Linked DNA regions of Pokkaliibacter sp. MBI-7. The protein of the gene in region 1 binds, or shares a complex with, the protein of each later gene. Links are inferred from orthologs where the notes say so. Each region holds a gene or a part of one and is shown in the gene's direction. Other genes may lie near its edges. The genes, in order: rpsG and tig.

Evidence for each region.
Region 2: the proteins of rpsG (region 1) and tig are in contact, whole or in part, in a crystal structure (PDB 3GTY), measured with the Thermotoga maritima proteins. The link is inferred for Pokkaliibacter sp. MBI-7 from one-to-one orthologs. Residues at the interface, in WP_004081843.1 of Thermotoga maritima: Lys34, Lys52, Lys55, Glu59, Arg62, Gln63, Glu66, Asn67, Lys69, Val71, Arg95, Ala109, Lys110, Lys111, Gly112, Arg113, Pro114, Glu117, Glu121, Ile124, Ala125, Tyr127, Asn128, Asn129, Thr130, Gly131, Lys135, Asp139, Arg142, Met143; in WP_004081061.1 of Thermotoga maritima: Glu122, Val124, Val129, Leu130, Tyr133, Glu188, Gly259, Ile262, Tyr263, Glu266, Ser270, Glu273, Gln274, Glu277, Arg308, Gln311, Ile312, Ser315, Tyr316, Glu325, Arg329, Arg336, Leu363, Phe366, Trp367, Arg373, Leu377, Arg381, Leu384, Glu387.

What each region holds. Positions count from the first base shown.
Region 1 is NZ_JARVTG010000001.1:3,380,564-3,383,840, forward strand. Bases 1-2,958 are described here. They hold rpsG (30S ribosomal protein S7), read left to right. Parts: upstream 1-1,223; coding sequence 1,224-1,694; downstream 1,695-2,958. Other genes in these bases: rpoC (DNA-directed RNA polymerase subunit beta'), read left to right, coding at 1-533; rpsL (30S ribosomal protein S12), read left to right, coding at 703-1,077; fusA (elongation factor G), read left to right, coding at 1,713-2,958. In the rest of the region: more of fusA, read left to right, coding at 2,959-3,277.
Region 2 is NZ_JARVTG010000002.1:218,082-221,285, forward strand. What follows is about bases 3-2,887. They hold tig (trigger factor), read left to right. Parts: upstream 3-726; coding sequence 727-2,049; downstream 2,050-2,887. Other genes in these bases: clpP (ATP-dependent Clp endopeptidase proteolytic subunit ClpP), read left to right, coding at 2,161-2,796; clpX (ATP-dependent Clp protease ATP-binding subunit ClpX), read left to right, coding at 2,881-2,887. In the rest of the region: more of clpX, read left to right, coding at 2,888-3,204. UniProt on the Bacillus subtilis protein: Involved in protein export. Acts as a chaperone by maintaining the newly synthesized protein in an open conformation. Functions as a peptidyl-prolyl cis-trans isomerase.

The sequences.
Region 1 (3,277 bases):
CGAAATACATCGTCAATGAAATTCAGGACGTTTACCGACTGCAAGGCGTTGTGATCAACGACAAGCACATCGAAGTTATCGTTCGTCAGATGCTGCGTAAGGTAGATATCACTGATGCGGGTGATACCAATCTGATCAAAGGTGATCAGGTGGAGTACACCCAGATGCTGGAGGCTAATGAAAAGGCCGCCACTGAAGGGCGTTTCCCTGCTAAGTACGAGCGTGTTCTGCTGGGTATCACCAAGGCGTCCCTGGCTACCGAATCGTTCATCTCTGCAGCCTCCTTCCAGGAGACTACACGAGTACTGACCGAAGCAGCTGTCACTGGTAAGAGTGATCATCTGCGTGGTCTGAAGGAGAACGTGGTAGTAGGTCGTTTGATTCCTGCCGGTACTGGTCTGGCCTATCACAATGAGCGCAAGCGTAAGCGTGCTAAAGCTCAAATGGCTCCAGCGGCCAGCCAGGGCCCAACCGCAGAAGAAATTAGTCAGGCTCTGAGCGAAGCGCTGAAACAGCATCAGCTTGAGTCCTGAGCCAGAAAAAGTTGAAGGTCAGGGTGCGCCCTTTATTGTGCGTATCTTGACCTTTTGACTAAGGGTGATTAAAATTTCGCCCCCTCGATGACAGGCTTTTGCCTGTCATTTTATTGAGTGTCTGTAACATAAATTACAGACGAATGACGCCAAACTTGGAGTTTGCTGAATGGCAACTATTAACCAACTGGTGCGTAAACCCCGTAAGCGCGTTGTGGACAAAAGCGACGTTCCTGCTCTGCAGGGCTGCCCGCAACGCCGTGGTGTATGTACCCGCGTTTATACCACCACCCCGAAGAAGCCTAACTCGGCTCTGCGTAAGGTGTGCCGTGTTCGTTTGACCAACGGCTTCGAAGTGACTTCCTACATCGGTGGTGAAGGCCACAACCTGCAGGAGCACTCGGTAGTACTGATCCGTGGCGGTCGTGTAAAAGACTTGCCAGGTGTGCGTTACCACACTGTTCGCGGTGCACTGGATACTTCTGGTGTTAACAACCGTAAACAGGGTCGTTCCAAGTACGGTACCAAGCGTCCTAAGTCTTAATTGCTTAGCACGGTAGTGGCACTCTCTGCCACGGGACTGTAACAGAACATCTTTATATTCCTTTGCCTTGTTGCAAAGGGTGATTACTGGATAAGAGTAAGGTCAGGCCAAAGTTGGTCCTGAGCTCCCCTGAAGAAGGACTTATCATGCCAAGAAGACGCGTAGCGGCTAAACGTGAAGCGCTGCCGGATCCCAAGTTCGGAAGCCTGACATTGGCCAAATTTATCAACCACTTGATGATCAGTGGTAAGAAATCTGTAGCAGAGCGTATTGTTTACGGCGCTCTGAATCGTATCGGTGAGCGTACCGGTAACGATGCTTTGGAAACCTTCACCAAAGCCCTTGAATCGATCCAGCCTCTGGTTGAGGTTAAATCACGCCGCGTAGGTGGTGCTACCTATCAGGTTCCGGTTGAAGTGCGTCCTAATCGTCGTGCGGCCCTGGCCATGCGTTGGTTGGTAGATGCTGCCCGTAACCGCAGCGACAAGTCTATGGCCATGCGTCTTGCCAACGAAATCTTAGATGCTGCTGATGGTAAAGGTGCAGCGGTTAAGAAGCGTGAAGACGTGCACCGTATGGCAGAAGCCAACAAAGCCTTCTCTCACTACCGCTTCTAATCAGCAGAGGACTGAGCCGTGGCACGTAAAACCCCCATTAAGCGTTACCGTAACATCGGTATCTGCGCCCACGTGGACGCGGGTAAAACCACGACTACCGAACGCGTTCTGTTCTACACAGGTGTCTCTCACAAGATCGGTGAGGTACATGATGGCGCTGCGACCATGGACTGGATGGAGCAGGAACAGGAGCGTGGTATCACCATCACTTCTGCTGCTACCACCTGTTTCTGGAAGGGCATGAACCAGCAGTTCGATGAACACCGTATCAACATCATCGATACCCCCGGACACGTTGACTTCACTATCGAAGTAGAACGTTCTCTGCGTGTATTGGATGGTGCTGTAGTTGTACTGTGTGCATCTTCTGGTGTTCAGCCTCAGACTGAAACTGTATGGCGTCAGGCTAACAAGTACGAAGTTCCCCGTATGGTGTTCGTCAACAAGATGGACCGTGCTGGTGCAAACTTCTACAACGTTGTTGCGCAGATGAAAGCTCGTCTGGGTACTACTCCAGTACCTATCCAGATCCCAATCGGTGCTGAAGACAGCTTCAAAGGTGTCGTCGACCTGCTTCGCATGAAAGCTATCATGTGGAATGAGGCCGATCAGGGCATGACTTACGAGCTGGAAGATATTCCTGCTGAGCTGCAAGACAAAGCTGAAGAGCTGCGTGAGCACATGGTCGAAGCTGCCGCTGAAGCCACCGAAGAGCTGATGAACAAGTACCTGGAAGAAGGCGAACTGACCATTGAGGAAATCAAGGCCGGTCTGCGTGCTCGTACTCTGAGCAACGAAATTGTTCTGACCATCTGTGGTTCTGCATTCAAGAACAAAGGTGTTCAGGCAATGCTGGATTGCGTGGTCGAGTATCTGCCTTCTCCGATCGACATTCCTCCAGTGGAAGGTACTCTGGAAGATGGCGAGACCAAGGCTACCCGTGAAGCTGACGACAATGCTCCTTTCTCTGCACTGGCGTTCAAAATTGCGACCGACCCCTTCGTTGGTACTCTGACATTTGTCCGTGTTTACTCAGGTCACATCAACTCCGGTGATCAGGTAATCAACTCGGTCAAGCTGAAGAAAGAGCGCATCGGCCGTATGGTTCAGATGCACGCTAACACCCGTGAAGAAATCAAAGAAGTACTGGCTGGTGACATCGGTGCCCTGATCGGCATGAAAGATGTAACTACCGGAGATACTCTTTGCGACCTCAATAACGTCATCGTTCTTGAGCGTATGGAGTTCCCCGAGCCTGTTATTTCCGTAGCCGTGGAGCCAAAGTCCAAGGCAGACCAGGAGAAGATGGGTGTTGCCCTAGGCAAGCTGGCTCAGGAAGATCCGTCATTCCGTGTGGAAACTGACGAAGAGTCTGGTCAGACCATCATCTCTGGTATGGGTGAGCTTCACCTGGACATTATCGTTGACCGTATGCGTCGCGAGTTCAAAGTTGAAGCGAACATCGGTAAGCCACAGGTAGCTTACCGTGAGAAAATCCGCTCAGCGGTCAACGCAAACCACAAGTTTGTGCGTCAGTCCGGTGGTCGCGGTCAGTATGGTCACGTTGTTATCGAGTTCATGCC
Region 2 (3,204 bases), on another replicon or contig:
GTTGATGTTGGTCTAAGTTATTAAAAAGCTTGACGTTAATCGGAATGGTGATATTATTCGGCCTCGTTTGGCGGGGTGCTGTTTCGGTGATTTTTCATTGAAAAGAAACCTCTGGTAGCGCGCTTGTAGCTCAATCGGATAGAGCATCGGCCTTCTAAGCCGAGGGTTGCAGGTTCGAGTCCTGCCAGGCGCGCCAGTTAAGGTATAGTGGTGGGCGTAGCTCAGTTGGCAGAGCTCCGGATTGTGATTCCGGCGGTCGTGGGTTCAAGCCCCATCGTCCACCCCAATTCTTAATCTTGTGTTTTTTCTATTTGATATGGTGGGCGTAGCTCAGTTGGCAGAGCTCCGGATTGTGATTCCGGCGGTCGTGGGTTCAAGCCCCATCGTCCACCCCATATCTCTTCTATTTCTGAATTCTTTCAGATGTCTATGGTGGATGTAGCTCAGTTGGCAGAGCTCCGGATTGTGATTCCGGCGGTCGTGGGTTCAAGCCCCATCATCCACCCCAATTCCCTGATTTAAAAACATTTTTTGTTTTTGGGTTTCATTGAGCGCTTGACTCTGCGCTGGCCTTTATTGAGAATGTGCGCTTCGTTTTGTTAGCGTTTGCCGCCAAAATTCAGTCTTTGGTTGCTCGCTGGAAAATTATAGGCAGTTAAAGAATTGCTCTTGGCGCACAAGCCATAGCGAAAATTTAGTTGGCGCTAAGTTGTGTGAGGCAGATTAATGCAAGTTTCAATTGAAGCGACTTCTACTCTGGAACGTCGCCTGACTATTACTATCCCAGCTGCCCGTATCGAAGCTGATGTTGAAAAACAGCTGAAAGATGCAGCCAAAAACGTACGAATTGATGGTTTTCGTAAGGGCAAGGTCCCATCGAAAATTGTCAAGCAGCGTTATGGCAAAGGCATTCGTCAGGATGTTCTGAGTGATATTATTCGTACCAGTTTTTATGAGGCAGTAACTCAGGAAAAACTGAATCCCGCAGGCACGCCATCTATCGAACCGAAATCTGACATTGAAGGTCAGGATTTCGAGTTTGTAGCTACCTTTGAAGTCTTTCCAGAAATCGCACTGGCTGATTTCTCTGCAGCTGAAATCGAGAAGCAGAGCGCTGAAGTTGCAGATGCTGACGTTGACACCATGATTGAAACTCTGCGCAAGCAGCAGGCATCTTGGAATAATGTAGAGCGTGCATCCCAGGATGGTGATCGCGTGACTATGGACTTTGAAGGCTTTGTTGATGGTGAAGCCTTTGATGGTGGCAAAGCTGAAGGTTACGAGCTGGTTCTTGGTTCAAATACCATGATTCCTGGCTTTGAGACTGGCTTGCTGGGTGCGAAGGCTGGTGATGACGTTGAGTTAAGCGTGGCCTTCCCTGAAGAGTATCATGCAGAAAACCTGAAGGGTAAGCCTGCTATATTCAAGGTGAAAGTGACTGCTGTCGCTGAGCCGGTTCTGCCCGAACTTAGTGCTGAGTTTTTCAGTAAGTTTGGTGTTGAAGAGCAGTCCGAAGAAGGCTTCCGTGCTGAAATTCGCAAGAACATGGAACGCGAGTTGAAGAACGCTCTGCGTAACAAAACCAAAACTATGGTTCTTGATGCCCTTTGCCGTTTGAATCCCATCGCTATCCCAGCTGCCCTGATCAGTGATGAGGTTGATACTTTGCGTCGTCAGGCAGTGCAGCAGTTTGGTGGTGATGTTGAGAAGTTTGATCTCAATATGCTGCCTGCCGAGTTGTTCAAAGATCAGGCTGAACAGCGCGTGCGTAACGGTTTGCTGTTGGCTGAAGTGATTCGTGTAAACGAAATCAAAGCTGATGAAGCGCGTGTTGGTGCATTTGTTGAGGAAATGTCTGCTGCATATCAGCAGCCAGAAGAAGTTAAAGCCTACTTCCTTAATGACAAGCAGCAACGTCGTCAGATCGAAGCAGTTATTGTTGAAGACGTCGCTGTCGAAACCTTGCTTGCTGCAGCTAAGGTCAATGAGGTAAGCGTTAGCTACGAAGAGGCCATCAAGCCTGCTGCTAGCAAAAATGCTGATGCCTAAGACTTTTAATTAGTATTGGCTGTACTTAAAAAACGATAGTTGTTACAACAATGTTTGTAATGGCTATCGTTTTTTTTCTATCTAGAGATTCAGTAGGGAGAAGCTGGCAATATGAATCCGTTCCTTGCTCAAGCAGCTGGTCAGGGGGTAGCTCCTTCGTCATCTTTGGTGCCGATGGTTGTGGAGCAGAGTGCAAGAGGTGAGCGCGCATATGATATATATTCGCGACTGCTGAAAGAGCGCGTAATCTTTCTGGTTGGCCCGGTTGAAGATCACATGGCCAACTTAGTTGTGGCTCAACTGTTGTTCCTTGAATCAGAGAATCCCGATAAAGATATCCATCTCTATATCAACTCCCCTGGTGGGGTGGTTACTGCGGGTATGGCCATTTACGATACCATGCAGTTCATCAAACCTGACGTGAGTACGCTGTGTATTGGGCAGGCTGCAAGTATGGGGGCGTTGCTCCTTGCAGGTGGTGCAGCGGGTAAGCGTTATGCGTTACCTCATGCTCGTGTCATGATTCACCAGCCTTTGGGTGGCTACCAGGGGCAGGCTACTGATATAGAGATTCATACACGCGAAATATTAACGATGCGTGAGAAATTGAACCGTATCTTGGCTCATCACAGTGGCAAGGACATCGAAACTATTGCCCGTGATACCGATCGTGATAATTTTATGGATGCACCTACTGCAGCTGAGTATGGATTGATTGACTCCGTCCTGACTCGTCGCAGTGTCTGAGGCAGTTTGTGTGAAGGTCGGAGTTGAAAATTGCTGACACCGGCCTCATCTTGTCTGCAGAAGAAAGTTTAACGGGGAAGTCGAATGGCCGACGATACACGCAAAAAAGGCGACGATGGAAAGTTGCTCTATTGCTCTTTCTGCGGTAAGAGTCAGCATGAGGTTCGTAAGCTTATTGCAGGACCTTCAGTCTATATCTGCGATGAGTGCGTCGACCTTTGCAATGACATAATCCGCGAAGAGATTCAAGATCAGGGGAAAGATGCCCACCACGGTGACCAGCTGCCCACTCCCCAAGAAATCAAACAGACCCTAGACGAGTATGTCATAGGGCAAGATCTGGCTAAGCGTGTGCTAGCAGTGGCGGTGTACAATCATTACAAGCGACTGCGTATGAGTGATAAATCT